Regions from separate parts of the Streptomyces sp. NBC_00503 genome, predicted to be linked through region 3. Evidence: riboswitches for the same ligand, from Rfam matches in the RefSeq annotation. Region 3 holds a riboswitch; each other region holds the start of a gene.
The links. Region 3 has a riboswitch for cyclic di-AMP ahead of OG490_RS27745 (M23 family metallopeptidase). Riboswitches for the same ligand answer to the same signal wherever they lie in the genome.
Positions count from the first base shown of each region.

Region 1 (10,258 bases), 820 kb from region 3:
GGTGCAGCCGGTCCTCGTCCCAGGCCCGCCGGTCCTGTACGGACTTCAGCGACCAGAGGTCGAGCACGGGGCACTCGTACCGGTCGGCGATGGAACGCACGTGCGCGCTGTACGTCGCGATCTTGCCCCGCATGTGCTTGAGGACCGGCACGTCCCGCGTGTCGAAACCGGTGGTGATCATGACCTGGCCGACCGATCCGGCGAGGTCGGCGACCGCCGTCTCGAACCGCTGCGCCACGTCGTCCGGGTCGCTGCCGGGCCGGATGATGTCGTTGCCGCCCGCGCAGAAGGTCACCAGGTCGGGGGCGAGCTCCTTGGCCCGGGGGACCTGCTCGTCCACGATCTGGTCCAGGAGCCGGCCCCGGACGGCCAGGTTCGCGTACCGGAAGTCGTGCTCTTCGCGCTGATCGGCCAGGAGTACGGCCAGCCGGTCCGCCCAGCCGAGAAACGTTTCCCCGGGTCCCGGGTCCCCAACGCCTTCGGTGAAGCTGTCCCCGATCGCCGCGTACGAGCCGATGGTCTTGAGTGTCGTCGTCGTCGCTGCCACGGGACCACATCCTTCACCCCGGCGCCCGACCTACGCGACCGTAGCCAAGGTTTGACGGACCGTGATCTTTACCACCCGCCGCACGAGGAATAGCCGGTGGAACGGCAAATGGACGGAGAACGGGACGGAAGAACGCGCGTGGGGCCGGGACCCCCCTCGGGTCCCGGCCCCACGCGTGTTCCCACCGGATGCGGCCAGGTGCCGTCAGATGCTGACGCCCTTGGACCGCAGGTAGGCCAGCGGGTCGATGTCCGAGCCGTACGAGGGGCCCGTGCGGATCTCGAAGTGGAGGTGCGGGCCGGTCACGTTGCCGGTGGCACCGGAGAGACCGATGTGCTGCCCGGCGGTGACGCTCTGGCCGACCGAGACGGACAGCTGGGAGAGGTGGCCGTACTGGCTGTACTTGCCGTCCGCGTGGCGGATGACCACCTCGTTGCCGTACGCGCCGCCCCAGCCGGCCGAGACGACCGTCCCGGCGCCGACGGCCTTGACGGTGGTGCCGGTGCTCGCGATGAAGTCCACACCCGTGTGGTAGCCGCTGGACCACATGGAACCGGCGAGCTTGTACGGGGTGGAGATGCCGCCGCCGACCGGGGCGACGAACCCGGCGGAGGCCGGGGCGGCCTGCTGCTGGGCGGGGGCCGCCTTGGGGGCGGGCGCGGCCGGGGCTTCGACCGCCGACCCCTCGGAGGCGCCCTCGTCCGAACCGGCCGCGTCCGAGGAGGACCCGCCCTCGGAGGAGTCGTCCTGCGCGGCGTCCGAGGAGTCGTCCGACGAGGTGTCAGCCGAGGCCTGGGAGGCCCCTTCGGCCGGCGCCGGCTCGGAAGCCCGGGCCGCGCCCGCGGCGCCGAGGGTCAGCTTGAGGCCCGGGTGGATCAGCGACGGGTTGGAGCCCACGGCCTCGCGGTTGTCCGCGTAGAGCCGCTCCCAGCCACCGGTGAGGTGCTGCCGCTCGGCGATCTTGGAGAGGTAGTCCCCCGGCACGACCGTGTAGACGGTGGAGGCGGCCTGCGCCGCGGCCGGAGCGGCCTGGAGCGTGGCCGGAACCTGGGCGACCCGCGCCGCCTGGACCGGCGCGGCGGCGGTCGCCGCGGCCGGGGCGCCGGCCGCGTGGGCGCCGGCGGCCCCGAGCAGCGGGAGCGCGAGGGCCGCGCCACCGGTGCCCGCAACGGCGAAACCGCGGGATATGGAGCGGGACTTCGGGCGGCGGTGCTTACCCGTTGCGGTCATGGCGAATTCCTCTCCGACGCCTGCGAGGTGAGCTGTCGGGTTCGGACGGGAGATGTCCGGCCATATCAGTGCCGGTGAACGGCGCATGTATGACTTCACCCCGAGCTGTCCCGTTGTAAAGATCCGATACGGAAAGATCCGATGCGGATCGGGAGCAGCGGCTTACCTGGTTCCCCCGCTCCTGCCTCGCGCGTGAATAGTCGGGTGCGGTTGCCGGACGGCGGCAGGATTAGGCGGTCCGTCCGGATCGATCGCGAACGTAATCGAGTCCGGCCGCACAGAACAAGTCACGAATTACCTGAATGATTCTCAGGAATGGCGGCCCGCAGGAATTCCGGTCACCCTGCGTCCATTCCGAGCCTTCAACAGCCGCCCCGACAGGGCAATTCGGCATTGACGATCAGGCACTCACGGTCACCGTATGATCTGGCTCACGGGGAGGCGTCCGATCTCGCCTCTCGCTATGGCAAGTTGTTCCCAACCAGCGTAATTCGGACACCCTCGACGACCACACAGAGGAGGCCCCTGTGACCCAGCGGATACCCCAGACCTCACAGTCGGACCCGGAACTGACCGGCGTGCGCAACTTCCGTGACGTGGGCGGGCTGCCGACCACGGACGGGCGGAAGGTCAAGCCGGGACGACTGTTCCGAAGCGGACATCTCGCACATGCCACCGAAACCGGGGCGGAGTTCCTCGGCTCGCTCGGGCTGCACACCGTCTTCGACTTCCGCAACGGCGCCGACCACGCGCTGGAGGGCCCGGACGTCGAGCTGCCCGGCGTGCGCAACGTGAACATCCCGCTGTCGGACCCGGCCGACGGCCGGGAGTTCTGGAAGATGGTCCGCGACGGGGAACTCGGCCAGCTCCACGAGGTGCTGGGGGACGGCAAGGCCGCCGAGCGGATGACCCGCTCCTACCGCGGGATCATCAGGACCCGCACCGCCGAACACAGTCGGGTGCTGCACGCCCTCGCCGAGGACAGCGTCCCGGCCCTGATGCACTGCGCGGCCGGCAAGGACCGGGCCGGCCTGTCGATCGCCGTCACCCTGCTCGCGCTGGGCGTGGAGCGGGAGGCGATCGTCACCGACTACCTGGAGTCGAACGCCCCGCACAACCGCTACCGGGTCCGCCGCAGCAGTGACGCGGCCGAGGCCCGCACCCCCGAGGTGATGGAGCTGCTCGCCCCGCTCTTCGACGCCCGCGCCCAGTACCTGACCGCGGCCTTCGAGACCATCGACGAGGAGTGGGGCGGGGTGGAGCGCTACCTCGCCGAGGGTCTCGGACTCACGCCCGAGACCCTCGACAGGCTGCGCGACCAGCTGCTGGACTGACGCCCCGCGAGGCGGGCCGTCGCGCCGACCGGATCACCTGAACCGGATCACCGGTTCGCGACGGCCTGCTTCACCAGCGTCCGGCCGAAGTCCCACATCAGCGCGCCCCCGCCGTGCGCCTCGTCCATGACCTCGCGGAAGGCCCCGACGAACCGGTCCACGTCCGCCTCGTCCACGATCAGCGGCGGAATGAGCTTGATCACTTCCAGGTGGTCCCCGGACACCTGCGTGAGGATCCGGTGCTTCTGCAGCAGCGGCACCACGACCATCTGCGCGAACAGCCCCTTGCGGGCCGCCTGCAGCATGGTCCACCGGCTCCGCAGCCCCAGTGAGGACGGCCGGCCGAACTCGATGCCGATCATCAGGCCGCGCCCCCGTACCTCGTGGAGCAGTTCGTACTCGTCCACGAGCGCGGCGAGCCGGCCGCGCAGCAGGTCGCCCATGGCGCGGGCGTTGGCCACCACCCCCTCGTCCTCCATGACCGAGAGCACCGCGAGCCCGGCCGCCATCGCCTGCGCGTTGGAGCCGAAGCTCGCGGAGTGCACGAGCACCCGGTCCATGGAGGAGTAGACGCGTTTGAAGATCCAGTCCTTGCCCAGGGTGGCACCGACCGGTACGTAGCCTCCGCTGAGGGCCTTGGCCACGCACACCAGGTCCGGTTCCACTCCGGCCTCGTGCTGGTAGGCGTAGAACTCCCCGGTGCGTCCGAGGCCCGTCTGCACCTCGTCCGCGATCAGCAGGGCCTTGTGCCGGTGCAGCAGCTCCTGCGCGGCGAGCAGGAATCCGGGCGGGGCGGCGAGCACCCCCTTGCCCTGGATCGGCTCGACCACGAGGGCCGCCACGTCCCCCTTGCGCAGTTCCCGCTCCAGTGCGGCCAGGTCGCCCAGCGCGATCCCGGTGTCGGGCAGCAGCGGGCCGAATCCCTCCCGGAAGCCGCCCTCCCCGTTCACCGAGAGCGAGCCGGCCGTGAGCCCGTGGAAGGCGTGGTCGCAGTAGAGGATCCTGGGCCGCCCGGTGGCGTACCGGGCGAACTTCAGGGCGGTCTCCACCGCCTCGGTGCCGCTGTTGCCGAAGAACACCCGGTCCAGGTGCGGGCTGTAGGAGAGCAGCTTCTCCGCCAGCAGCCCGGGCAGCGGCTGGCAGTCGAAGCGGGTGAGGTCGGCGAGCTGGGCGTCCAGGACGTCGTGCAGGGCCTGTCTGACCACCGGGTGGTGGCGGCCCAGGCCCATCACCCCGAACCCGGCGAGCATGTCGAGGTAGTCGTTGCCCTCGGCGTCCCAGAAGTGGGCTCCCTCGGCCCGCTCGTAGACCTTGTCGAAGCCGATGGTGTGCAGCATCCGGGGCAGTTGGTGGTTGAGGTGACGGGCGTGCAGCTCGTACCTTTCCCCACCGCGCGCGGCCAGCAGTGCGCCGAGGTCGAAGCCCCCGGCCCGGTCCGCCCGGCCTCCCTCCCCCGCCCGGCCCCCGCTCATGCCGAGGTGCCCCGGCCGCCCACCGTCTCCCGCGCCGCGCGCAGCGACTCCTTCAGGGAGCCCATGGTGGCGAGGACCGCCGTGGGCTCGTACCCGCAGTGCGCCATGCAGTTCGCGCAGCGCGGGTCCTTTCCGCGGCCGTACTTGCTCCAGTCCGTGTCCTCGACGAGTTCCCGGTACGAGGGCACGTAGCCGTCGCTCATCAGATAGCAGGGCCGCTGCCAGCCGAAGAGGGAGTAATTCGGAATGGCCCATGCGGTGCAGGGGAAATCGACCTTGCCTTCCAGGAAGTCCAGGAAGAGCGGGGAGTGGTTGAGCCGCCAGCGCCGCCGGTTTCCGCCCGCGAAGGCCTTCTTGAAGAGTTCGCGGGTCTGTTCCACGCCGAGGAAGTGCTCCTGGTCGGGGGCCTTCTCGTAGGCGTAGGCGGGCGAGATCATCATTTCGTCGACCTGGAGGTCGTCATTGAGGAAGTTGAGGACCTCGATGATGGTCTGCGGGGTGTCGGTGTTGAAGAAGGTGGAGTTGGTGGTCACCCGGAACCCGCGCTTCTTCGCCTCCTTGATGGCCGCGACCGCCTCGTCGAAGACCCCTTCCTTGGCCACGGACTCGTCGTGGCGTTCGCGCAGTCCGTCGATGTGCACGGCGAAGGCGAAGTAGGGGGACGGGGTGAACTTCTCGATCTTCTTGCGGAGCAGCATCGCGTTGGTGCAGAGGAAGACGTACTTCCGCTTCGCCACGAGCTGGCGCACGATCTCGTCGATCTGCGGGTGCATCAACGGTTCGCCGCCGGCGATGGACACCATCGGCGCGCCGGACTCCAGCACGGCGCCGACGGCCTGGGCCACGGGCATGCGCTGCTTGAGCACCCCGGCCGGGTGCTGGATCTTTCCACATCCCTCGCAGGCCAGGTTGCAGGCGTAGAGAGGTTCCAGCTCGACGATGAGCGGGAACTTCTCGCGCTTGCGGAGCTTCTGTTCGAGCAGGTACGTCCCGACCCTGATGGTCTGTCGCAGTGGCATGGCCATCTGGCTCACCTCCTGGGGAGCAGCAAAGAACGGTGCCAGTCATAAAACGCGGGCAGTACGGCACGCAGTACGCGAAAGGCCGATATTCCTCCGCGAACAGTGCCAATACGGACGAGCTCATGCTCCGGAGCGTCCACGATCACCCGGACGGCCGCAACCGGGCGGTCCGCGCCGGGTCCGCCGGGTCCGGCGGAGCCTCCCCGGGCCGCGGTCCACAGGGTGGCCGCCGATTCCATGTCGACCCCGATGGCGCCGGTGGCGCGCAGTTCCGCGCGCTCCTGGCCCCGGACGACGTGGTCGGATCCGGTCAGTGCACCGAGGTGTACGGTCCGGCCGGGTACGGCCCGGGCCAGCGCCTCGGCGAGCAGGGCGGTACCGGCGCAGGCGACCGTGCCGCGCGGGTCCCGGGTCTCCTCGGCGACGATCAGGTCGCCGGGGCTCATGCCGGGCAGCAGCCCGGCGCAGAATCCGGTGGCCAGCACCGCGGCCCCGCGCAGCGCGGGCCCGGCCAGGGCGCGGCCGACGGCGCGTTCGGCCGCGCGGGGGCCCATGCCGGTGCGCAGGACCTCGTAGCGCTCCGGCGCGCCGGCCGCGCTGCCGCTGCGCAGGGCCGTCCGCTCGATGCGCAGCGCACAGGCGACGAGCAGCGGGGGCGGGCCGGTGGCGGCTTCGCGGTCCGGGCGCATCAGGCCCCCTCGCCGGCCGGGGAGGCCGCGGGGTGCGCGTCCGGGGCTTCGGCGGGGTGTGCGGCCGGGGAGACGGGCACGGCCGGGAACACGCCCGGATCCGCGTACCGGCCGTCCGGGCCGAACGGCTCCCCGTACAGGTAGCGGCCGAGCGCCGTCAGCGGGAACACCTGTCGGTACAGGTGGTAGTTGATGGAGAAGTCCCAGGGGAATCCGGTCCCGGTGAAGTACGGCTCGTCCCAGGTGCCGTCCGCGCGCTGGGTCCCGACGAGGTACGCGATGCCCCGCCGGACCGCGTCCCCCTCGCGCTCCCCCGCCGACAGCAGGGCCATCAGCGCCCAGGCCGTCTGCGAGGCCGTCGAGGGGCCCTTCCCGGCCCAGGACGGGTCCTTGTAGGAACGCTGGTCCTCGCCCCACCCGCCGTCCTCGTTCTGTACGGATTCCAGCCAGCCCACGGCCCGCCGGATCGCGGGGTGCGAGGGGGCGAACCCGGCGGCGGTCAGGGCCGGGACCACCGAGCCGGTGCCGTAGACGTAGTTGGTGCCCCAGCGGCCGAACCAGCCGCCCTCCTGCTCCTGTTCGGCGAGCAGCCAGGCGATTCCGCGCCGGGTGCGGGCATCGCCCGCCTTGCCCTCGACGGCGAGCATCTCGACGACGTGGGCGGTGACGTCCGCCGACGGCGGGTCGATCACCTCGCCGAAATCGCAGAAGGGCAGCTTGTTGGGCAGGGGGCTGGTGTTGTCGGCGTCGAAGGCGCCCCAGGCGCCGTTCTTCGACTGCATGCCCAGATTCCAGGACACCCCGCGGGCGATGGCGGCTTCGAGGCGCGCCGGGTCGGGGTGTTTGACTCGGCGCAGCGCGAGGACCACCTCGGCGGTGTCGTCGATGTCGGGGTAGTTGTCGTTGTGGAACTCGAACGCCCAGCCGCCCGGGGCCAGTTGGGGGCGGCGCACGGCCCAGTCGCCGCTGCGCACGATCTCCTCGCCGAGCATCCAGTCGGCGGCCTTGACCAGGGCCGGGTGGTCGGGGCTCAGTCCGGCGTCGGCCAGAGCGATGGCGGCCAGGCAGGTGTCCCACACCGGGGACTGGCAGGCCTCGATCATCCGGGCCCCGTCCGCGCGCCAGACCGCGAACCGGTCCAGGGACTCCAGCCCGGCCCGCATCACCGGGTGGTGCAGGTCGTAGCCGAGCAGGTGCAGGGCGATGACGGAGTACACGGCGGGCGGCTGGATCCCGCCCCAGCAGCCGTCGTTCTCCTGGCGCTCCACGATCCAGCGGCCGGCGCTCGCCATGGCCGCCTTGCGCAGGCGGCGCGGGGCGAACCGGCGGTAGACGTGCAGGGCCTTGTCCATCCGCTGGAAAGCTCCGCCCCAACTCGCGAGCGGGGAGAGCCTCTTGACCGGGTTCGGGTTCCGCGCGTCGGTGTGCAGCTCGTCCAGCGCGAAGGGGGCCGGGCGGACCGGGCGCAGCGCGGAGACCACGGTGAGCGGGACGATGGTCTGCCGGGCCCAGCAGCCGAAGTCGTAGATGTTCAGCGGCACCCAGGGCGGCAGGAAGACCAGCTCGGGCGGGAGTTCGGGCAGGTGGTCCCAGTTCCACCAGCCGAACAGCGCCAGCCAGATGCGGGTGAAGACACGGGCGCCCGCGATTCCCCCGTGGGCGCGGATCCACGCGGAGGCGCGGGCCATGTGCGGGGCGCCCGGGTCGTCCCCGGCGAGGCGCAGGGCCACGTAGGCCTCGATGGTGGCGGAGAGGTCCGGGGGGCCGCCGTGGAAGGTGGCCCAGGTTCCGTCGCTCTGCTGTTCTCCGCGGATGAACAGTCCGGCGGCGTGCGTGGTCGCCTCGTCGCGGATCCCGAGGAACTGCCGCAGCAGCAGGTCCTCCGCGTCCATGGTGACGTTGGTCTCCAGGTCGCCCTTCCACCAGCCGGCCTCGTCCTGCCGGTCGAGCAGGTTGCGCACCGCCCTCGCCGTCGCCTCGTGCGCGTCGCGCAGCGGGCCCGGCGGGGTCCCCTCCTGTGTGGCGCCCTCGCGGATGGCGCTGTCCGATGCGGCTGCGGTGGGGCCGCCGCCGTCGGTCGTCGCTGTCATGGCTTCCCCTTTGTGTGCAGTGTCCTCTGCTGTCCTGGGGTTCGCCGTCGGCCGGTACTACTGGCAGGCAGTACCGGCCGGCGACTGGCGAGTCATATGCGCGTACGGGTGGCGATCACCTCTTGCGCACGACGACGAAGTCGGCGAGGGCCACGAGCTGGTCGCGCACCTTCTGGTCCATGTCCACGTCGTCGAGAGCCTTGATCGCCACCGCGTGCTGGCGACGTGCCTCGTCGGCGGTCCACTGGCGGCCGCCGGCCGCCTCGATGAGCGCGGCGCGGGCGGCGAACTCCTCCTCCGAGAAGTTCTCGAAGTCGTTGCTCTTGGCGTCGGCGGCGAGCAGTTCGGCGAGCTCTTCGCAGGCCGGTCCGCCGGCCGCGAGGGCGGCGACGACGGGCAGGGACTTCTTGCGCTGGCGCAGGTCGCTCCAGGTCTGCTTGCCGGTGGACTCCGGGTCGCCCCAGATGCCGAGGAGGTCGTCGACGGCCTGGAAGGCCAGGCCGAGGTGGTAGCCGTACTCCTCCAGCTTGTCGGCCGTACGGTCGTCCGCGCCGCCGAGCACGGCGCCGATGGAGACCGCGCAGGCGAGCAGGGCGCCGGTCTTGTTGCCCTCCATCTCCAGGCATTCCTCGACGCTGACGCTCTCGCGGTGCTCGTAGGAGATGTCCTGGGCCTGGCCGTCGATGAGCTTGCGGCTGGCGGTGGTCAGGCGCATCGCGGCGCGCCCGGCCTCGACGGTGCCGAGCTCCAGGAGCACCTCGTTGGCCAGGGCGAACAGGGCGTCGCCGACCAGGATCGCGAGGGCCGGTCCGTGGACCTTCCACACGGTGTCGCGGTGGCGGCGCTGCTCGTCACCGTCCATCAGGTCGTCATGGAGCAGCGAGAAGTTGTGTACGAGCTCGACCGCGACGGCTCCCGGGATGCCCACCTCGGCCGCGGCGCCCGCGGCCTCGGCGGAGAGCAGGGCGAGGGCGGGTCGGACGGCCTTGCCGCCGTCGCCGTCCGCCGGGTTTCCGTAGGCGTCGATCCAGCCGAAGTGGTAGGCGGCGACGGTGTCCATGGGCGCGGCGAGCCGGTCCACGGCGGCGCGGAGCACGGGCGTCGAGAGCGTACGGCCGCGTTCGAGGAGGGCGAGCGTGTCCGCCTTCTCCCCGCCGGCCGGGCCCGCACTGGCGTCCGTGTTCTCGACGGCCGGATTCCCCGGGTTCACTGGCTCTCCTCTGGTTCCTGTACGTACTGCGGTGCTTGGTGCTGCGGTGCCGGTAGCGGTGGTACCGATCGAGCCGGTGGTGCCGGCGGTGGTGGTCATGCCGCCTCCTGCAGGGGGTGTTCGCGGTGGCGGCCCAGCGCGGCGAGTGCGGCCTGGGCCGCGCTCAGTCCGCTGCGGACGGCGCTCTCCATGGTCGCGGGCCAACCGGTCGCGGTCCACGCACCGGCGAGGTAGAGCCCCGGCGTGTCGGTCCGCGGGCCGGGCCGCAGGCGGCCGACGCCGGGGGTGGGGGCGAAGGTGGCGGTGCGCTCCCGGGTGACGAAGAAGTCCCGTACCTTGGCGCCGCGCGCCGCCGGCAGCAGCCGTTCCAGCTCGGGCAGGTACTTGGCGCGCAGTACGGAGACGGGCTCGTCGATGTCCTCGTGGGCGACCGACTGGGACAGGGCCAGGTACTGGCCGCCGTCGGGGAGTCCGGAGGACTCGGTGCGGTCGAAGACCCACTGGACCGGGGAGCCGAGGGCCGCGAAGAACGGCTGCTTGACCACCTTGCGGTCGTAGACGACGTGGACGTTGAGGATCGGCGCGGTGCCGATGTCGAGGAGCTTGTCGGGGTCGGCGAGCGCGCCGGCCGGGAGCAGCCCGTGCGCCTCGCGCTGCGGGACGG
Region 1 covers NZ_CP107855.1:6,832,249-6,842,506, reverse strand. Annotated here, with positions in the region: gene OG490_RS31145 (SGNH/GDSL hydrolase family protein) at 1-547, opposite strand, end outside; gene OG490_RS31140 (LysM peptidoglycan-binding domain-containing M23 family metallopeptidase) at 752-1,777, opposite strand; cyclic di-AMP (ydaO/yuaA leader) riboswitch at 1,780-1,990, opposite strand; gene OG490_RS31135 (tyrosine-protein phosphatase) at 2,305-3,111, shown strand; gene OG490_RS31130 (aspartate aminotransferase family protein) at 3,159-4,583, opposite strand; gene hpnH (adenosyl-hopene transferase HpnH) at 4,580-5,608, opposite strand; gene OG490_RS31120 (phosphorylase family protein) at 5,614-6,294, opposite strand; gene shc (squalene--hopene cyclase) at 6,294-8,384, opposite strand; gene OG490_RS31110 (polyprenyl synthetase family protein) at 8,500-9,594, opposite strand; gene hpnE (hydroxysqualene dehydroxylase HpnE) at 9,690-10,258, opposite strand, start outside.
Region 1: another riboswitch for cyclic di-AMP. It lies ahead of OG490_RS31140 (LysM peptidoglycan-binding domain-containing M23 family metallopeptidase); the one in region 3 lies ahead of OG490_RS27745 (M23 family metallopeptidase).

Region 2 (10,258 bases), 2.9 Mb from region 3:
CCGCCAGGCCCTCGCCGACCAGCGGCTCAGCAAGAACCCGTCCCACCATGCGGGATCGGCCCACGCCAAGGGCAGGACCGGGATCCCGGGGGAGCGCAAGGCGGAGCTGATGACGCACCTCCTCAACATCGACCCGCCGGACCACACCCGGCTGCGGCGGCTGGTGTCGAAGGCGTTCACCCCGCGCAGGGTCGCCGAGTTCGCGCCGAGGGTCCAGGAGATCACCGACCACCTCATCGAGCGGTTCGCACAGAAGGGGGAGGCCGACCTCATCCACGAGTTCGCCTTCCCGCTCCCCATCTACGCCATCTGCGAGATGCTCGGCGTACCGCGGGAGGACCAGGACGACTTCCGCGACTGGGCCGGGATGATGATCCGGCACGGCGGAGGCCCGCGCGGCGGAGTCGCGCGCTCGGTCAAGCAGATGCGGACCTATCTCGGCGAGCTCATCCACCGCAAGCGCGACGACCTCGGCGACGACCTGATCTCCGATCTGATCCGGGCCAGCGACCACGGCGACCACCTGACGGAGGCCGAGGCCACCGCCATGGCCTTCATCCTCCTCTTCGCCGGGTTCGAGACCACCGTCAACCTCATCGGCAACGGCGTCCACTCCCTCTTCATGAACCCCGACCAGCGCGAGCGACTCCAGGCCTCCCTCGCGGCCGGCGAGAGCGCCCTGCTCGCCACCGGGGTCGAGGAACTGCTCCGCTACGACGGCCCCGTGGAACTGGCCACCTGGCGGTTCGCCACCGAGCCCTTCGTCCTCGGCGGGCAGGACATCGCGGCGGGCGATCCGGTGCTGGTGGTCCTCGCGGCCGCCGACCGCGACCCCGAGCGGTTCGCCGAGCCGGACACCCTCGACCTCTCCCGGACCGACAACCAGCACCTCGGATACGGGCACGGGATCCACTACTGCGTGGGCGCACCCCTCGCCCGCCTCGAAGGCCAGACCGCGCTCGCGACGCTGCTCACGCGCCTGCCCGATCTGGAACTTGCCGTACCGGCCGGTGAACTGCGGTGGCGCGGCGGGCTCATCATGCGCGGGCTGCGCACGCTTCCGGTCCGATTCACCCCCCAAAACACCTGAAACCAGCCTGACCTGAAGTCAGAAGCCCTCTGAACTTGTGACAGGCGTTCGAAGGCCGCTAGGTTCTGCCGTTACCCCGCCGTTATGCGAAAGGTGCAGCCTCATGCGTTCCGGGAACGGCCGCCACAGACGCCCCCGACAAGTGCCCGCACTTGTCGTCACCGCCGGAGTCACCGGCTCCGCCCTCGCCCTGCCGCTGCTCGCGGCCACCGGCGCGAGTGCGGCCGAGACCTCCACCTGGGACAAGGTCGCCGAGTGCGAGAGCGGCGGTACCTGGAGCGCGAACTTCGGCAGCGGCGCCTACGGCGGGCTGCAGTTCACCCAGGAGCAGTGGAAGAACGCCGGCGGGCTCGACTTCGCCGAGCGCCCCGACCTCGCCAGCCGCTCCCAGCAGATCGCGGTGGGCGAGCGGGTGCTGGCCTCCCAGGGTCCGCAGGCGTGGCCCCTGTGCGGGGCGCCGGCCGGGCTCGCGCAGCAGGGTCCCGCCGCCGAGGTGGACCCGGGCCTGCCCGGGGGCGGCAACGCCGCCTCGCACTCCGCGTCCCGCCCGGACAGCAAGATCCCGTACCTCGGGACTCCCCGGCCCTCCACGGACTTCGGGGCCCCGACCCCGGCGGCCCCGGCCCCCTCCCCTTCCGGGACGCCGTCCTTCCTGCTGCCCGACTACCCGCTGCCCGTCATGCCGCAGCCGGACCTTCCGGCGACGACTCCGGGGCTCCCGGGCGACCCGACGGCTCCCACGGCTCCCGCGGACCCGACGGCCCCCACCGTCCCGACCTCGCCGTCCACGGACCCGACCGTGCCCGCGACGCCCGCGCAGCCGACGACTCCCGCGCACCCGGGCGACCCGAAGGCGCCCACGGTGCCCGCCACGCCGGCCACTCCCGCCGACCCGACCGCCCCGGCGACCCCGGGAGCCACCACCGACCCGGCCGCCCCGGCAGCCGACGGGGCGTCGGGTGCCGGTAAGCACCGCGGCCCGGCCGCGGTTGAGGCCCCCGTCACATCTGATGCCGCGTCGGAGCCTGCGTACACGGTGAAGGCGGGCGACAGCCTGGCCGCCATCGCGGACGCCAAGGGAGTGAAGGGCGGCTGGAACGCGCTCTACAAGGCCAATGAGCAGGTCATCGGCGAGGACGCCAACCTGATCAAGCCCGGCCAGAACCTGGATCTAACCCACCAATAGCGACACTTGGGGCGCCCGAGATCAGTTGATTGTCCGTTTTCTGTAAGTGAGACATGTGTCTCTTCCGGTCAACTGGCGTGTCCGGTCCGGAGGGTTCCGCAAACCCCGTCCTCACCTGCGCAAACGTCCTTGTGGAGAGCGCAAGTAGGCACCGTTTCTCCCCGATGTCGCTCGTTGAACATCGGGGGGAGACCTGTCTACCTTCTGAATCGCTCGCCACCGCGGGCTCCTTCGACCGCATCGCCGAATCCTGCCGGCGGCCGGGGGGAACACTCGTCGCGCAAGCGCCGAAGGCAGGAGCGGGGGAACCAAGGTAGGCGCCGGAACCGGCCGTTGAGAGACGGTCACGGAACCGGCTAGGGGTTAAGACAGGCGCTAGGTCGCCTGGCCGGGCACTCACTCGCCCGAACCCGACAGCTCACCTCGAAGGCGTCGGTGAGGAGAACTCCATGCTGCTTTCCAAGGGCAAGCACCGCCGCGGCTCCAAGGCCGTCCGGCTCGTCACGCTGGCCGGCGTCGCCGGTGTCGCCGTCGCGGCTCCGCTGATGGCCGCGGGCACCGCTTCCGCCGCGACCGCTTCCGAGTGGGACCGCGTCGCCTCCTGCGAGTCCGGCGGCAACTGGGCCATCAACACGGGCAACGGCTACTACGGCGGCCTGCAGTTCTCGTCCTCCACGTGGGCCGCGTACGGCGGCAAGGCGTACGCCGCGCAGGCCAACCAGGCCTCCAAGTCCCAGCAGATAGCCATCGCCGAGAAGGTCCTCAAGGGCCAGGGCAAGGGCGCCTGGCCGTCCTGCGGCGTCGGCCTGTCGAACTCCGGCTCCGGCGGCGGCGGCTCCACCGAGGCCGCCCCGAAGAAGGCCGAGACCAAGAAGACCGAGAAGAAGGCCGAGCCGAAGAAGGAGACCAAGCGCTCCGAGGCCACGACCCGCTCCGAGCGTCCGGCCGCCCCGGCCAAGCCGAAGACCGAGGCCCCCAAGACGGGCAACGGCTCCTACGAGGTCAAGTCCGGCGACACGCTGGGCACCATCGCCGAGGCGAACAACGTCTCCGGCGGCTGGGAGAAGCTCTTCGAGCTCAACAAGGACATCGTCTCGGACGCCGACCTGATCTTCCCGGGTCAGAAGCTGAAGCTCAGCTGAACCTTGCGGCAACAGCCGCAGTAGCGTTCGCAACACGCAGGATTTCCACCGCCCGGCGCGTAACCCCCCACGCGCCGGGCGGTGCTGCGTGCCGGGCCTTCGCCCGGCCTTTGCCGGGCCTTCGGCCTGACGGCGGGTCCGGAGGGGCCCCCGGGCAAGAGCCCTATGTCCTGTAAGAGGGGCATTCAGGCCCTTTTTCGTCCCAGGGGTCGGTTGCTCGGGTCGCCGACGGCCCGGAGCCGGTTAGGCTCTAAGCGGCAAGGCCGTCCCACGGCCTGACACGCCACCGCACACTCTGCGTCACATCCCAGAAGGAGATGCTCGTGCCGTCCATCGACGTCGTCGTAGCCCGGGAAATCCTGGACTCCCGAGGCAACCCCACGGTCGAGGTCGAGGTTGGCCTCGACGATGGCAGCACCGGCCGTGCTGCAGTTCCGTCCGGCGCCTCCACCGGAGCGTTCGAAGCCGTAGAGCTCCGCGACGGTGACCCCAACCGCTACATGGGCAAGGGTGTCGAGAAGGCCGTCCTCGCCGTCATCGAGCAGCTCGGCCCGGAGCTCGTCGGCTACGACGCCACCGAGCAGCGCCTGATCGACCAGGCGATGATCGACCTGGACGCCACCGAGAACAAGGGCTCCCTCGGCGCCAACGCCATCCTCGGTGTCTCCCTCGCCGTCGCGCACGCCGCGTCCGAGGCCTCCGACCTGCCGCTCTTCCGCTACCTCGGCGGCCCGAACGCGCACCTGCTGCCCGTTCCGATGATGAACATCCTCAACGGTGGGTCGCACGCCGACTCCAACGTCGACATCCAGGAGTTCATGATCGCCCCGATCGGCGCGGAGTCCTTCTCCGAGGCGCTGCGCTGGGGTGCCGAGGTCTACCACACCCTCAAGAAGGTCCTGCACACCAAGGGCCTCTCCACCGGTCTGGGCGACGAGGGCGGCTTCGCGCCGAACCTGGAGTCGAACCGCGCCGCGCTCGACCTCATCGTCGAGGCCATCAAGCAGGCCGGCTACGTCCCGGGCCAGGACATCGCGCTCGCGCTCGACGTCGCCGCGTCCGAGTTCTACAAGGACGGCAAGTACGAGTTCGAGGGCCAGTCCCGCTCGGCCGCCGAGATGACCGACTACTACGCCGAGCTCGTCGAGTCGTACCCGCTGGTCTCCATCGAGGACCCGCTGTACGAAGACGACTGGTCGGGCTGGAAGACCCTCACCGACCGCCTGGGCTCCAAGGTCCAGATCGTCGGCGACGACCTCTTCGTCACCAACCCCGAGCGTCTCGCCCGCGGCATCGAAGAGGGCTCGGCCAACGCCCTGCTCGTCAAGGTGAACCAGATCGGCTCGCTCACCGAGACCCTGGACGCCGTCGAGATGGCCCAGCGCAACGGCTTCAAGTGCATGATGTCGCACCGTTCCGGCGAGACCGAGGACGTCACCATCGCCGACCTCGCCGTCGCGGTGAACTGCGGCCAGATCAAGACCGGCGCACCGGCCCGCTCGGACCGCGTCGCCAAGTACAACCAGCTGCTGCGCATCGAGGAGATCCTCGACGACGCCGCGGTGTACGCGGGCCGCAGCGCGTTCCCGCGCTTCAAGGGCTGATCAGTCCTTTAGGGGCGCAAGCCTCCCTACGTCCCCGCACTCGGTCCCGTACCGTGTGCGGGGACGTATTGCGTAGTGCGTATATAGGGGAGGCGGATCAATGGCCGGGAACCGGGACCGGTTCGCCACGTTCTCGACCGCGACCAGGCTCAAGCAGCTGGGCGAGCGGACCGCGGCGCACGTCTACCGCTCGCAGTCCCGCCGCCAGGTCCGTCGCAGCCGGCTCACCGGGCGGGCCGCCCTGCTCGTCCTGGTCCTCTGTACCCTGGTCGTCGCCCTCGCGTATCCGATGCGCCAGTACGTTTCCCAGCGCTCGGAGATCGCGGAGCAGCAGAAGGCCGCCGTCTCCGCGCGGGACCGGCTGGAGAGGCTGCGCGACGAGAAGGCCCGCTGGCAGGACAACGCGTACGCGGAACAGCAGGCGCGCAAGCACCTGCACTTCGTCCGGCCGGGGGAGATCAGCTACATCATGAACGACCCCGGAGCCGAGGCGGCCGAGCACCGCCGCAGCGGACAGGCCGCCACCGACCGGCCCTGGTACTCCAACGTCTGGGACGGCGTCGACAAGGCCGACCGCCCGGGCGACTGAGTCCCACCCATCCACGATTACGAAAAGACTTCCTCCAGGCATGCAGACGCCCCCGCCCCAGACCGACCGGACCGAGCCGACCGCCGCCGACATCGAGGCGTTCCAGCAGCAGCTCGGCCGCCCGCCGCGCGGGCTGCGCGCCATCGCGCACCGCTGCCCCTGCGGGCAGCCGGACGTGGTGGAGACCGCCCCCCGGCTCCCCGACGGCACGCCCTTCCCGACGCTGTACTACCTGACCTGCCCGCGCGCCGCCGGTGCCATCGGCACGCTGGAAGCCAACGGCGTGATGAAGCAGATGCAGGCCAGGCTGGCCGAGGACCCGGAGCTGGCCGCCGCCTACCGGGCCGCCCACGAGGACTACATCACCCGCCGCGACGCCATCGAGGTGCTCGAGGGCTTCCCGAGCGCCGGCGGCATGCCGGACCGGGTGAAGTGCCTGCACGTCCTGGTCGGGCACTCGCTGGCCGCCGGCCCGGGCGTGAACCCGTTCGGCGACGAGGCCCTGGCGATGCTGCCCGAGTGGTGGGCCAAGGGCGCCTGCGTCACCCCGTGCGCGCAGAAGTCCGCGGAGCAGTCCGTCGAGCAGTCCTCGGAGCAGTCCGCGGAGCAGAAGGAGCCGCAGGCGTGAGGCGGGTCGCGGCCGTCGACTGCGGTACGAACTCCATCCGCCTCCTCGTCGCGGACCTGGACCCCGAGACCGGCGAGTTCGCCGAACTGGACCGCCGGATGACCGTTGTCCGCCTCGGCCAGGGCGTGGACAAGACGGGCCGGCTGGCTCCGGAGGCGCTGGAGCGCACCTTCGCGGCCTGCCGCGAGTACGCGGCGGTCATCAAGGAGCTCGGCGCCGAGCGCGTGCGCTTCGTGGCCACCTCGGCCTCGCGGGACGCGGAGAACCGGGACGAGTTCGTGCGGGGCGTGCTGGACATCCTGGGCGTGGAGCCCGAGGTGATCTCCGGGGACCAGGAGGCGGAGTTCTCCTTCACCGGCGCCACGAAGGAACTGAAGGGCACCGACCACCTCGAGAAGCCCTTCCTGGTGGTGGACATCGGCGGCGGCTCGACCGAGTTCGTGGTCGGCGAGGAGCACGTCCGGGCCGCCCGGTCGGTGGACGTGGGCTGCGTTCGGATGACCGAGCGCCACCTGGTGGCCGCCGACGGCACGGTCACCGACCCGCCGACCGGGGCGCAGGTCGCCGCCATACGGGCCGACATCGAGGCGGCGCTGGACCTGGCCGCCGAGAGCGTCCCGCTGGCCGAGGCGCGCACCCTGGTGGGTCTGGCCGGTTCGGTGACCACGGTCGCCGCGATCGCGCTGGGCCTGGCGGAGTACGACTCCTCGGCGATCCACCACTCGCGGATCCCGTACGAGACGGTCCGCGAGGTCAGCGAGCGGATGCTGAGCCTGACGCACGCCGAGCGCGCGGCGATCCCGGTGATGCACCCGGGCCGCGTGGACGTGATCGGGGCGGGCGCCCTGGTCCTCCTGGCGATCATGGAGCGGGTCGGCGCCACGGAGGTCGTGGTCTCGGAGCACGACATCCTGGACGGCATCGCCTGGTCGGTCGGCTGACGGGAGCCCCGAGGGTCCCGGAAGGGTCTCCGGCGGCCCGGTCGGGCCCTTTCGGGGGCCCTTCGGGGGCCTTAGGTCCCGTCGTCCACATGAACTTCGTGAAGTTCTTCACAAGGAAAAGATGCCCGTGAGGGCTCTTGAGGCGCCTTTTGGGTGACCCGGGGGCCCTCCGGGCCTTCTTTTTGCGAGCGTTCGTGCGAATGGCGGACACGGCGAGGGTCCGGCAGTAGGTATCGACGAACCCGGTGGTCTACTCCGCTTAAGGGGCTGGAGGCCAGTTCAGGCCTGGTGTTCAACGACTCCCGTTACACCCTGGTTCCCGCTTCGCGCCATGACCTCGGTCACGTGGGCGGCGGAGTGTAGCAGAGGGTCTCCAGGCCCTTGTGAAGGGGCTCACGAGCGTCACCCCTTGGGGTGCTGGATACTCGTTCCATGAGCACCACGGAGCGTCCCAGGATCCTCGTTGTAGGAGGTGGGTACGTAGGCCTGTACGCAGCCAAGCGCATCATGAAGAAGATGCGCTACGGCGAGGCGACCGTCACGGTCGTCGACCCGCGCTCGTACATGACCTACCAGCCCTTCCTCCCCGAAGTGGCCGCAGGCAGCATCTCGCCTCGGCACGTAGTCGTCCCGCTGCGACGCGTGCTGCCCAAGGCAGAGGTTCTCACCGGCCGGGTCACCAGCATCGACCAGGACCGCAAGGTCGCCGTCGTCACGCCGCTGGTCGGCGAGGCGTACGAGCTGCCTTTCGACTACCTGGTGATCGCGCTCGGCGCCATCTCCCGCACCTTCCCGATCCCCGGCCTCGCCGAACAGGGCATCGGAATGAAGGGCGTCGAAGAGGGCATCGGCCTGCGCAATCACGTCCTTGAGCAGCTGGACAAGGCCGAGTCCACGACGGACGAGGACGTCCGCCGCAAGGCCCTCACCTTCGTCTTCGTCGGCGGCGGTTTCGCCGGCGCGGAGACCATAGGCGAGGTCGAGGACATGGCCCGCGACGCCGCGAAGTACTACACCAGCATCAAGCGCGAGGACATGCGCTTCATCCTGGTCGACGCGGCCGACAAGATCCTTCCCGAGGTCGGGCCCAAGCTCGGCACCTGGGGCAAGGAGCACCTCGAGTCCCGCGGCATCGAGATCTACCTCAACACCTCCATGGACTCCTGCGTGGACGGCCACGTGGTGCTGAAGAACGGCCTCGAGGTCGACTCCAACACCCTGGTGTGGACCGCGGGCGTCAAGCCCAACCCGGTGCTGGCCCGCTACGGCCTGCCGCTGGGCCCGCGCGGCCACGTGGACGCCGACCCGACCCTCCAGGTCAAGGGCACGGACTACATCTGGACCGCCGGCGACAACGCCCAGGTGCCCGACCTCGCCGCCCGCAAGGCCGGCGTGGAGAACGCCTGGTGCCCGCCGAACGCCCAGCACGCGCTGCGCCAGGCCAAGGTCCTCGCCGACAACGTCATCTCCGGGATGCGGGGCTTCCCGCAGAAGGAGTACGCGCACTCCAACAAGGGTGCGGTGGCGGGCCTCGGCCTCCACAAGGGCGTGGCGATGATCGTCATGGGCGGGATGAAGATCAAGCTCAAGGGCCGGCTCGCCTGGTACATGCACCGTGGCTACCACGGCATGGCCATGCCGACCTGGAACCGCAAGATCCGCGTCTTCGCCGACTGGACCCTCGGCATGTTCCTCAAGCGCGAGGTCGTCTCCCTCGGTGCCCTGGAGACCCCCCGCGAGGAGTTCTACGAGGCCGCCAAGCCGGCGCCGGCTCCGGCCGCCGCTCCGGCCGAGAAGGCCAAGGCCTCCTGACCGGGTTCGGTCGGACCTCCACCGCATGACCCCAGCGTGACCCCGAAGGGGCCGCCCGCCATCCGTGGTGCGGGCGGCCCCTTCGGCGTGTCCGGCGGATTGTCCGCCCCCGAGGTGGGGTAGAGGCTTGGGTCGAACCGTTATCGGAGGTGTGTGCCATGACCGACGCCGCGCCGCGGCTGGCCGCTGTGGCCGAGACCCTGCTCGGCGCCCCCCTGCCCGTGCGCGTCAGGGCCTGGGACGGCAGTGAAGCGGGCCCGCCCACCGGCCCCGTCCTCGTCTTCCACAGCCGCCGCGCCCTGCGCCGCCTGCTGTGGAAGCCGGGCGAACTGGGGCTGGCACGGGCCTGGGTCTCGGGCGACATGAGCGTGGAGGGCGATCTGTTCGCCCTCCTGGACCGGGTGGCGCCCCTGTTGTGGGAGCGGAGCCGTCCCCCCGGCGAGGAACCGCCGCCCGAGGCCTCCGCCGGGGCGCTCGCGCTGCTGCGCGATCCCGCGGCGCGCGGCGCCGTACGGGACCTCGTGGGCCTCGCGCGGCCGTGGCCGGCGCCCGCTCCGCCGCCCGAGGAGGCGCTGCGCCGCGGCGGGCCGAGCCACACCAAGGGCCGCGACCGCGCGGCCATCAGCCACCACTACGACGTGGGCAACGAGTTCTACGCCCACGTCCTGGGCCCCTCGATGGTGTACTCCTGCGCCTACTGGAGCCCCGGCTCCACCCTGGAGGAGGCCCAGCGCGACAAGCTCGACCTGGTCTGCCGCAAGCTCGCCCTGCGCCCCGGCGACCGGCTCCTGGACGTCGGCTGCGGCTGGGGCTCCATGGCCCTGCACGCGGCCCGCGAGTACGGGGCCAGGGTCACCGGGATCACGCTCTCGCGCGAGCAGGCCGCGTACGCCCGCAAGCGGGTCGCCGAGGAGGGGCTGGCGGACCTGATCGACATCCGGGTCCAGGACTACCGGGACGTCAAGGACGGCCCGTACGAGGCCATCTCCTCCATCGGCATGGCCGAGCACGTGGGATCCGACCGCTACCGCGCCTACGCCCGCACCCTGTACGGGCTGCTGCGGCCCGGCGGCCGGCTGCTGAACCACCAGATCGCCCGGCGCCCCGAGCCGGTCGAAGAGGCGTACCGGATCAACGAGTTCATAGACGCCTACGTGTTCCCCGACGGGGAGCTCTCCCCGCTCGGCACCACCGTCGGCGAACTGGAGCGGGCCGGCTTCGAGGTCCGTGACGTGGAGGCGCTGCGCGAGCACTACGCGCTCACCC
Region 2 covers NZ_CP107855.1:3,153,716-3,163,973, reverse strand. Annotated here, with positions in the region: gene OG490_RS14675 (cytochrome P450 family protein) at 1-1,090, shown strand, start outside; gene OG490_RS14670 (LysM peptidoglycan-binding domain-containing protein) at 1,233-2,276, shown strand; cyclic di-AMP (ydaO/yuaA leader) riboswitch at 2,552-2,723, shown strand; gene OG490_RS14665 (transglycosylase family protein) at 2,726-3,418, shown strand; gene eno (phosphopyruvate hydratase) at 3,736-5,022, shown strand; gene OG490_RS14655 (FtsB family cell division protein) at 5,123-5,611, shown strand; gene OG490_RS14650 (DUF501 domain-containing protein) at 5,652-6,239, shown strand; gene OG490_RS14645 (Ppx/GppA phosphatase family protein) at 6,236-7,180, shown strand; gene OG490_RS14640 (NAD(P)/FAD-dependent oxidoreductase) at 7,613-8,992, shown strand; gene OG490_RS14635 (cyclopropane-fatty-acyl-phospholipid synthase family protein) at 9,151-10,258, shown strand, end outside.
Region 2: another riboswitch for cyclic di-AMP. It lies ahead of OG490_RS14665 (transglycosylase family protein); the one in region 3 lies ahead of OG490_RS27745 (M23 family metallopeptidase).

Region 3 (10,258 bases):
GCCCAGTCCCTGATCGATCCGTCCGACCGACGACTCATCAGTTCTGTGTCTCCCCGCCCCACCGACAGTGCCAAGAGGGAAAACACTAGTCGCCATTCGGGGGGTACGTCCCCCGGACGTACCCCCCGAATGACCTGGAACTCCCTACAGCGCGGCCCCCGCCAGTGCCGCGACCGCGACCGGCAGCGAGGTGCCGGAGCCGTCGCGTCGCGGATCGACGGCGGGCAGCGCGGCCGGGCTGCCGTTGGCCGTCGCCGCGCGGGCCGGAGAGCCGCCCGCCCAGGCCAGGACCAGCAGGTCCTCGCCCTTGAGGAACCGCTGGCAGCGGACGCCGCCGGTGGCCCGGCCCTTGCGCGGGTACTGGTCGAACGGGGTCAGCTTCACGGACAGCAGCGAGTCGTCCAGCGTCCCGTGCGAGCCGGCCACCGTGAACACCACGGCGTCGCGCGCCGGGTCGACGGCCGAGAAGTGGATCACCTTGGCGTTGTCGGCGAGCTTGATGCCCGCCATACCGCCCGCCGGGCGGCCCTGCGGGCGCACCTGGCTCGCCGGGTAGCGCAGCAGCTGGGCGTCGTCGGTGATGAAGACGAGGTCCTCCTCGCCGGTGCGCAGCTCGACCGCTCCGACGATCCGGTCACCGTCCTTGAGGGTGATGACCTCCAGCTCGTCCTTGTTGGCCGGGTAGTCCGGCACGACCCGCTTGACCACGCCCTGTTCGGTGCCGAGCGCCAGGCCCTGCCCCGATTCGTCCAGCGAGGTCAGGCAGACGACCTTCTCGTCGGCCTCGAGCCCGGAGAGGAACTCCGAGACCGGGGCGCCGCCCGCCAGGTTCGGCGCGGCGTGGGTGTCCGGCAGCTGCGGCAGGTCGATCACCGAGAGCCGCAGGAGACGCCCGTACGAGGTGACCGCGCCGATGTCGGCCCGGGTGGTGGCGGCGACCTGCGAGACGATCAGGTCGTGCTTGGCGCGGGCGCCGCCCTCCTCCTCGGGAAGCGGATCGGCGTTCGCGGTGCGGGCCAGCAGGCCGGTGGAGGAGAGCAGCACCCGGCAGGGGGTGTCCTCGACCTCCAGCGGCACCGCCGCGACCGGGGTTCCGGCGGATTCCAGCAGCACCGTACGGCGCTCCGTGCCGAACTTCTTCGACACCGCGGCCAGTTCCGAGGAGACCAGCTTGCGCAGCTCGTTGTCGGAGTCCAGGATCCCGGTCAGCTCGTCGATCTCGCCGGTCAGCCGGTCGCGCTCGGACTCCAGCTCGATCCGGTCGAAGCGGGTGAGCCGGCGCAGCGGGGTGTCCAGGATGTACTGGGTCTGGATCTCGCTCAGGGAGAAGCGCTCCATCAGGCGCTCCTTGGCCTGGGCGGAGTTGTCGCTGTCCCGGATGATCCGGATGACCTCGTCGATGTCGAGCAGGGCCACCAGCAGGCCCTCGACCAGGTGCAGGCGGTCGCGCCGCTTGCCCCGGCGGAACTCGCTGCGGCGCCGCACGACCTCGAAGCGGTGGTCGAGGTAGACCTCGAGGAGCTCCTTGAGGCCCAGCGTCAACGGCTGTCCGTCGACCAGCGCGACGTTGTTGATGCCGAAGGACTCCTCCATCGGCGTCAGCTTGTACAGCTGCTCCAGCACGGCTTCCGGGTGGAAGCCGTTCTTGATCTCGATGACCAGGCGCAGGCCGTGCGAGCGGTCGGTGAGGTCCTTGACGTCCGCGATGCCCTGGAGCTTCTTCGAGCCGACCAGGTCCTTGATCTTCGCGATGACCTTCTCGGGGCCGACCGTGAAGGGCAGTTCGGTGACGACCAGGCCCTTGCGGCGCGGGGTCACGTCCTCCAGGGTCACCGTCGAGCGGATCTTGAAGGTGCCGCGGCCGCTCTCGTAGGCGTCCTTGATGCCCGCGAGGCCCACGATCCGGCCGCCGGTGGGCAGGTCGGGACCCGGTACGAAGCGCATGAGCGCTTCCAGGTCCGCCTCCGGGTAGCGGATCAGGTGGCGGGCGGCCGCGATGACCTCGCCCAGGTTGTGCGGAGCCATGTTGGTGGCCATGCCGACCGCGATCCCGGACGCGCCGTTGACCAGCAGGTTCGGGTACGCCGCCGGGAGTACGACCGGTTCGCGCTCCTGGCCGTCGTAGTTCGCGGCGAAGTCGACGGTGTTCTCGTCGATCCCGTCCGTCATCAGCGAGGCGGCGTCGGCCATCTTGGACTCGGTGTACCGCATCGCGGCCGGCGGGTCGTCGTTGCCGAGCGAGCCGAAGTTGCCGTGGCCGTCGACCAGCGGGAGACGCATGGAGAAGGGCTGCGCCATGCGCACGAGGGCGTCGTAGATCGACGCGTCTCCGTGCGGGTGGAGCTTGCCCATGACCTCGCCGACGACGCGCGCGCACTTGACGTAGCCGCGGTCGGGGCGCAGGCCCATCTCGTTCATCTGGTAGACGATGCGCCGGTGCACCGGCTTCATGCCGTCGCGTGCGTCGGGCAGGGCTCGGGAGTAGATCACCGAGTACGCGTACTCGAGGAAGGAGCCCTGCATTTCGTCGACGACGTCGATGTCGAGGATCTTCTCCTCGAAATCCTCCGGCGGCGGGGTCTTCGTGCTGCGGCGGGCCATCGCTGCGCGGCTCCTTAACCAAGAATCGGGATGAGCTGAGCTCTCACGGGGTGTGCGGGTGGGCCTGGCCGGGTTTCGGACAGGGGTGACGCGGACCATTGTGGCCCGAGGCACCGACAACGCCGACTCCGACCCAGGACTGGGCCGGGAACTTCTCCGGTCGCCGACACGCTTGCATACAGTGGCAGGTCTGACAGGAATCTCTGCATCGCGATCGAAGGGACCACATGCCCATGGGTCACACGGCCACAGCCCAGGCCGGCTCCGGCGGCCTCACAGCGACCGAGCACAGGCTGGCCAACGGCCTGCGCGTGGTGCTGTCCGAGGACCACCTGACCCCGGTCGCCGCGGTCTGCCTCTGGTACGACGTCGGCTCGCGCCACGAAGTCAAGGGGCGTACCGGCCTTGCTCACCTCTTCGAGCACCTGATGTTCCAGGGCTCGCAGAACGTGTCCGGCAACGACCACTTCGAACTGGTCCAGGGAGCCGGCGGCTCCCTCAACGGCACCACCAGCTTCGAGCGCACCAACTACTTCGAGACGATGCCGACCCACCAGCTGGAGCTCGCGCTGTGGCTGGAGGCGGACCGGATGGGCTCGCTGCTGGCCGCCCTGGACGACGAGTCCATGGAGAACCAGCGCGATGTCGTCAAGAACGAGCGCCGCCAGCGCTACGACAACGTCCCGTACGGTACGGCCTTCGAGCGGCTGACCGCTCTGGCCTACCCGGAGGGCCACCCGTACCACCACACGCCGATCGGCTCGATGGCCGACCTGGACGCCGCGTCCCTGGAGGACGCGCGCACCTTCTTCCGTACGTACTACGCGCCCAACAACGCGGTGCTGTCGGTCGTCGGCGACATCGACCCCGAGCAGACGCTCGCCTGGGTCGAGAAGTACTTCGGCACCATCCCCGCCCACGACGGCAAGCAGCCGCCGCGCGACGGCTCGCTCCCCGACATCATGGGCGAGCAGCTGCGCGAGGAGATCGTCGAAGAGGTTCCGGCCCGTGCGCTGATGGCCGCCTACCGCCTCCCGCACGACGGCACCCGCGAGTGCGACGCCGCCGACGTGGCGCTGACCGTCCTCGGCAGCGGGGACTCCTCCCGGCTGCACAACCGTCTGGTCCGCCGCGACCAGACCGCCGTCGCGGCCGGCTTCGGGATGCTGCGCCTGGCCGGCGCGCCCTCCCTCGGCTGGCTGGACGTCAAGACCTCCAGCGGGGTGGAGGTGCCCGCCATCGAGGCGGCCGTGGACGAGGAGCTCGCGCGGTTCGCCGCCGAGGGCCCGACGGCCGAGGAGATGGAGCGCGCTCAGGCCCAGCTGGAGCGCGAATGGCTGGACCGGCTGAGCACGGTGTCCGGCCGCGCGGACGAACTGTGCCGCTTCGCGGTGCTGTTCGGCGACCCGCAGCTGGCGCTGACCGCCGTCCAGCGGGTCCTCGACATCACCGCCGAGGAGGTCCAGGCCGTGGCCGCCGCCCGACTGCGCCCGGACAACCGCGCGGTGCTCGTGTACGAGCCGATCGCGGTGGACGACGCCGAGGACGCCGACGAGAACAGCGACGAGAACGAAGGGGCGGAGCAGTGAGCGACACCGCAGCCGACACCGCAGCCGTCACGATGACCTTCCACCCGCGCCCCCAGGCCGGCGAGCCGCAGCCGTGGGCCTTCCCGGCCCCCGACCGCGGGGTCCTGGCCAACGGCCTGACCCTGCTGCGCTGCCACCGGCCGGGCCAGCAGGTCGTCGCGGTCGAGATCAACCTCGCGGCCCCGCTCGACGCGGAGCCCGAGGGCCTGGACGGCGTGGCCACCATCATGGCCCGCGCCCTGTCCGAGGGCACCGACAAGCATTCGGCCGAGGAGTTCGCGGCCGAGCTGGAGCGCTGCGGAGCCACCCTCGACGCGCACGCCGACCACCCGGGCCTGCGGGTCTCCCTGGAGGTTCCGGCCTCCCGCCTGCACAAGGCGCTGGGGCTGGTCGCCGAGGCGCTGCGCGCGCCGGCCTTCAGCGACGCCGAGGTCGACCGCCTGGTGCGCAACCGGCTCGACGAGATCCCGCACGAGTCGGCCAACCCGCAGCGCCGTGCCGCCAAGCAGCTCTCCAAGGAGCTGTTCCCGCAGTCCCTGCGGATCTCCCGCCCGCGCCAGGGCACCGAGGAGACGGTCGCGCGGATCGACTCCGCGGCCGTACGTGCCTTCTACGAGGCCCACGTACGCCCCGCGACCGCCACCGCGGTGATCGTCGGCGACCTGACCGGCATCGACCTGGACGCCGTCCTGGCCGACACCCTGGGCACGTGGACCGGTGACACCACCGAGCCCCGCCCGGTCGCGCCGATCACCGCCGACGACCGCGGCCGCGTGGTCATCGTGGACCGGCCCGGAGCCGTCCAGACGCAGCTGCTGATCGGCCGTATCGGAGCGGACCGGCACGACCGGGTCTGGGCGCCCCAGGTGCTCGGCACGTACTGCCTGGGCGGCACCCTCACTTCGCGCCTGGACAAGGTGCTGCGCGAGGAGAAGGGGTACACCTACGGCGTGCGCGCCTTCGGCCAGGTGCTGCGTTCCACCGCCGACGGCAAGGGCGCCTCGATGCTCGCCATCAGCGGCTCGGTGGACACCCCGAACACCGGCCCGGCCCTGGACGACCTCTGGAAGGTGCTGCGCACCCTCGCAGAGGGCGGCCTGACCGACGCCGAACGGGACGTGGCGGTGCAGAACTTGGTGGGCGTGGCCCCGCTGAAGTTCGAGACGGCCGCCTCGGTCGCGGGCACCCTCGCCGACCAGGTCGAGCAGGAGCTGCCGGACGACTACCAGGCGCAGTTGTACGCGCGGCTCGCCGAGACGGGGACGGTGGAGGCCACTTCGGCGGTCGTCAACGCCTTCCCGGTGGACCGCCTGGTCACGGTGCTGGTGGGCGACGCCTCGCAGATCGAGGAGCCCGTACGGGCCCTGGGGATCGGCGAAGTGACCGTGGTCACCAACTGACCGGACGAGGTGCGGCCGTTCGTCGGCCATCGGAGGGGCTCAGGCGGTATTTCCGCAGGGGCCCCTTTTGTCCATTTAGTCGTGTGGTTGCTTGTATGCGGTGTGGCGTACGCAACAAAAAGGCGTGTCTGTTTGGCGATTGACTGATGATCCGCCTAGCGTCGGCCGTGCTGTCCGTCAGTTGTAACCGCCGCGCCCGCGGCACCGGACAGCGATCGCCGAGTCCCCGTCAGGCGCGAGCCTGGGGAGCCGGGGACCCACATGTGTCCCTGGGGTGAATCGGACCGCCTCGTGAGAGGTGGCCCGTAGGAGACCTTCCTGCTCCGAACCCGTCAGCTAACCCGGTAGGCGAGAGGGAAGGAAAGGATCAACCCCTTCATGGCCTTTGGCAGTCGTGCCGCCGGCAAGCACCGTGGTTCCAGCCGTCTGAGCCGCAAGACCGCCGGCTACGCCGGTATAGCCGCCGTCGTCACCACCGGTGTCGTCGGCTCCCTGGCCGGCCCGGCGTTCGCCGCGGACAAGGCCCCCTCCGTCGAGGACACCGGCCTCAACACCATCGTGGTGGCCGACGAACTCGCCGGCGAGATCCAGGCCCAGGCCCACTCCCAGCAGCGGGCCGCCGAGGCCGCCGCCGCCAAGGCGCAGGCCGAGGCCGACGCGAAGCAGCGGGCCGCCGAGGCCAAGGCGAAGGCCGAAGCCCGCGCCAAGGCCGAGCGCGAGGCCGCCGAGCGCGCCGCCCGCGACGAGGAGCGCAAGCGCCTCAACACCTTCGTGGCCCCGATCACGGACTCCTACGTCAGCACCCAGTGGCACGCGGGCGGCGGCATGTGGTCCTCCGGCAGCCACACCGGCATCGACTTCCACGCCGCCTCCGGCACCGAGGTGCACGCGGTCGGCCTGGGCACCGTGGTCGAGGCGGGCTGGGGCGGCGCGTACGGCAACAACGTCGTCATCAAGCACGCCGACGGCACCTACACCCAGTACGGCCACATGACCTCGCTGAGCGTCTCCGTCGGCCAGCAGGTGGCCGCGGGCCAGCAGATCGGCCTGTCGGGCTCCACCGGCAACTCCAGCGGCCCGCACCTGCACTTCGAGGCCCGTACCGGCGCCGAGTACGGCACGGACATCGACCCGGTCGCGTACCTGCGCTCCCACGGCGTCAACGTCTGACGCAGACCGCACGACGCCCCGCCGCGTCACGCGTCTTCCCGAAGGCCCCGGCTCTATCCGAGCCGGGGCCTTCGCGTTGTGTGAATGTTTCGTATTTCCGGCCGCTCTCGGAAATTATCGTGTGTTGCAATAGAGTCGCAGGGCGCACAGCCATACGAAAAAGGCGGAGGTCCGGTCTTGCGTATTCCCGCGCACACGGTATGCACAGCAATCCGCGACGACATCGTCTCCGGGGTGTTCGAGCCCGGTGGCCGGCTGACCGAGGAGGTGCTGGCCCGCCGGTACGGAGTCTCGCGCGTCCCGGTGCGCGAGGCACTGCGCACGCTGGAGTCCGAGGGGTTCGTGACCACCCGCCGGCACGCGGGCGCCTGCGTGGCCGAGCCGACCGAGCAGGAGGCGGCCGACCTCCTGGAGCTGCGGCTGCTGCTGGAGCCCCTCGCAGCCGCGCGGGCCGCCCGGCGCCGCGGCGAGGCCCACCTCAAGGTGTTGCGGGGGCTGGTCAGGCTGGGGCAGGAGAGGGCCAGGAGGGGGCAGGGGGAGGATCTGCGCTCCTTGGGCGGCTGGTTCCACGAGACGCTCGCCCAGGCGTCCGGGAGTCCGGGGCTGATCACGCTGCTCACCCAGATGCGCCACAAGCTGGCCTGGATGTACGTGGTGGAGTCCCCGGCGCGGCCCGTGGAGTCCTGGGCGGAGCACGGCGCGATCGTGGACGCGGTGGCCCGGGGCGACGCCGAGCGGGCCCGGATGCTGACCGCGGCGCACGTGGACCGCGCGGCCGGGGCGTACCGGATCAGGGTGAGGACTTTGCAACCTGCCGTAAACATGGCAAGCGGCCGGCATTAACAAACGTCGTATACAAAGGTCTGATATCCGTACGGTGCCGAGGATATCGCGGCCCGCGCAATTCGCGTGAATTCGCGTCCGGGTGTGCCGTGCGCATTTCCGGCCGGCTGAAATGCAGCGAAGCCGTTGCCCCCGACGGTGGTCGGGGGCAACGGCTTCGCCGTGCACGTCTTGCGAGTCGAACCCGAAGGGTCAGACGGTCTCGGGGAGCTCCTCGAGACCCTCGGCGACCAGCTTCGCGAGGCGGTCCAGCGCGACCTCGGCGCCCTCGGCCTCGGACGACAGGACGATCTCCTCGCCGCCCTGGGCGCCCAGGCCCAGGACCGCCAGCATGGAGGCGGCGTTGACGGGGTCGCCGCCGGCCTTCGCGATGGTCACCGGGACGCCGGAAGCGGTCGTCGCACGGACGAAGATCGAGGCGGGACGAGCGTGCAGGCCCTCGGCCCAGCCGACGTTGACGCGGCGCTCTGCCATGGTGATGCCCTTCAGGTTCTTACGGTTGTCTAGACCAGTCTCTCACGACGTCCGGAATGGTCGGACCGACCTTCGGCCCGAAAATCCCGCCGTTCGACCTACCCCAGCTTGCACTGATTCGGGTCAGCTTGCCCGATGCGCCGCGCCCAGGCCAATCGAACCGTTCGAGCCTTAAGGTGGCCCCATGACCACCGAGTCGGACCCCTCGTATCCGGACCACTGGGAAGCCGACGTCGTCCTGCGCGACGGCGGAACCGCCCGGATCCGGCCCATCACCACCGACGACGCGGGCCGGCTGGTCAGCTTCTACGAGCAGGTCTCGGACGAGTCCAAGTACTACCGGTTCTTCGCCCCCTACCCCCGGCTCTCCGACCGCGACGTGCACCGCTTCACGCACCACGACTTCGTGGACCGGGTCGGCCTCGCCGCGACGATCGGCGGAGAGTTCATCGGCACCGTCCGCTTCGACCGCATCGGCTCCGACGGCCGCCCGGCCACCGGACCCTCCGACGAGGCCGAGGTGGCCTTCCTCGTCCAGGACGCCCACCAGGGCCGCGGAGTCGCCTCGGCGCTGCTCGAACACATCGGCGCGGTCGCGCGCGAGCGCGGCATCCGCCGCTTCGCCGCCGAGGTGCTGCCCGCCAACACCAAGATGATCAAGGTGTTCACAGACGTCGGCTACCAGCAGAAGCGCAGCTTCGAGGACGGCTCCGTCCACCTCACCCTCGACCTCGAACCCACCGCCGAGTCCCTCGCCGTGCAGCGCGCCCGCGAACAGCGCGCCGAGGCCCGGTCCGTGCAGCGGCTGCTCGCCCCCGGATCCGTGGCGGTGATCGGAGTCAGCCGCTCCGGCGGGGGAGTGGGCGCGGCCGCCCTGCGCAACCTGCGGGACAGCGGCTTCCACGGCCACCTCTACGCCGTCAACGAGGCCTGCGCCCCCGGCATCGCCAGCGGCCTGCTGGACGGCGTACGGGCCTACCGCACGGTCGCCGACATCGGAGCCCCGGTGGACCTCGCGGTGATCGCCGTCCCCGCCGAGCGGGTCCCCGAAGCGGTGGCGGCCTGCGGTGAACACGGAGTGCAGGGGCTGGTGGTGCTGTCCGCCGGATACGGCGAGAGCGGGACCGAAGGCCTCGCCCGCCAGCGCGAACTGGTGCGGCAGGTGCGCTCGTACGGGATGCGGCTCATCGGGCCGAACGCCTTCGGGGTGATCAACACCGCGCCGGAGGTGGGGCTGAACGCCTCGCTGGCCCCGGCCCCGGCCCCCGCGCGGGGACGGGTCGGCCTGTTCACCCAGTCCGGGGCGATCGGCATCGCGCTGCTCTCGGGGCTGCTGCGGCGCGGGGAGGGGCTGTCCTCCTTCGTCTCCGCCGGGAACCGGGCGGACGTCTCGGGCAACGACATCCTCCAGTACTGGTACGACGACGAGGCGACCGACGTCGCACTGATGTACCTGGAGACCCTCGGCAACCCGAGGAAGTTCACCCGCCTCGCCCGGCGCACCGCCGCCGTCAAGCCGGTGGTCGTCGCCCTGGGCGGGCGCCACACCCCCGCCGGACACGTGGTCCCCGGCACCCGGCTGCCCGAGTCGACCGTCTCGGAGCTGCTGCGGCAGGCCGGGGTGATCCGCGTCGACACGGTCACCGAGCTGGTGGACGCCGGCCTGCTGCTGGCCTCGCAGCCCGTACCGGCCGGGCCGCGGGTGGCGATCCTCGGGAACTCCGAGTCGCTCGGGGTACTCACCTACGACGCCTGCCTGACGGAGGGACTGCGGCCGCTGGCGCCGCTGGACCTGACCACCGCCGCCTCGCCGGAGGACTTCCGCGCCTCGGTCGCCGCGGCGCTGGCCTCGCCGGACAACGACGCCGTCGTCGTCACCGCGATCCCCTGGGTGAGCGAGCACACCCTGGCCGACGACCTCGCCGAGGCCCTGCGGGCGGCCGTCGCGGAGCACCCCGGCAAGCCGGTGGCGGTGGTCCACGTGGAACTGGGCGCCCTGGCCGAAGCCCTCTCGGCGGCCACCGCCCCCGCGGGAACCTTCCCCCACCCCGCCCTCTCCCCCTACCGGGGCGCCGCCCAGGAGCCCGCGCCCCCCGCCCCGGCGGAGCCGGGTGCTGCGCCGGCCGACCCGCAGGCGCCCGCCGGCGACGGGATCCGGATCCCCAGCTACCCCGCCGCCGA
Region 3 covers NZ_CP107855.1:6,008,677-6,018,934, forward strand. Annotated here, with positions in the region: gene OG490_RS27725 (restriction endonuclease) at 1-38, opposite strand, end outside; gene OG490_RS27730 (DNA gyrase/topoisomerase IV subunit A) at 145-2,601, opposite strand; gene OG490_RS27735 (M16 family metallopeptidase) at 2,835-4,190, shown strand; gene OG490_RS27740 (M16 family metallopeptidase) at 4,223-5,590, shown strand; cyclic di-AMP (ydaO/yuaA leader) riboswitch at 5,797-5,956, shown strand; gene OG490_RS27745 (M23 family metallopeptidase) at 5,969-6,760, shown strand; gene OG490_RS27750 (GntR family transcriptional regulator) at 6,938-7,603, shown strand; gene OG490_RS27755 (HPr family phosphocarrier protein) at 7,796-8,077, opposite strand; gene OG490_RS27760 (bifunctional acetate--CoA ligase family protein/GNAT family N-acetyltransferase) at 8,262-10,258, shown strand, end outside.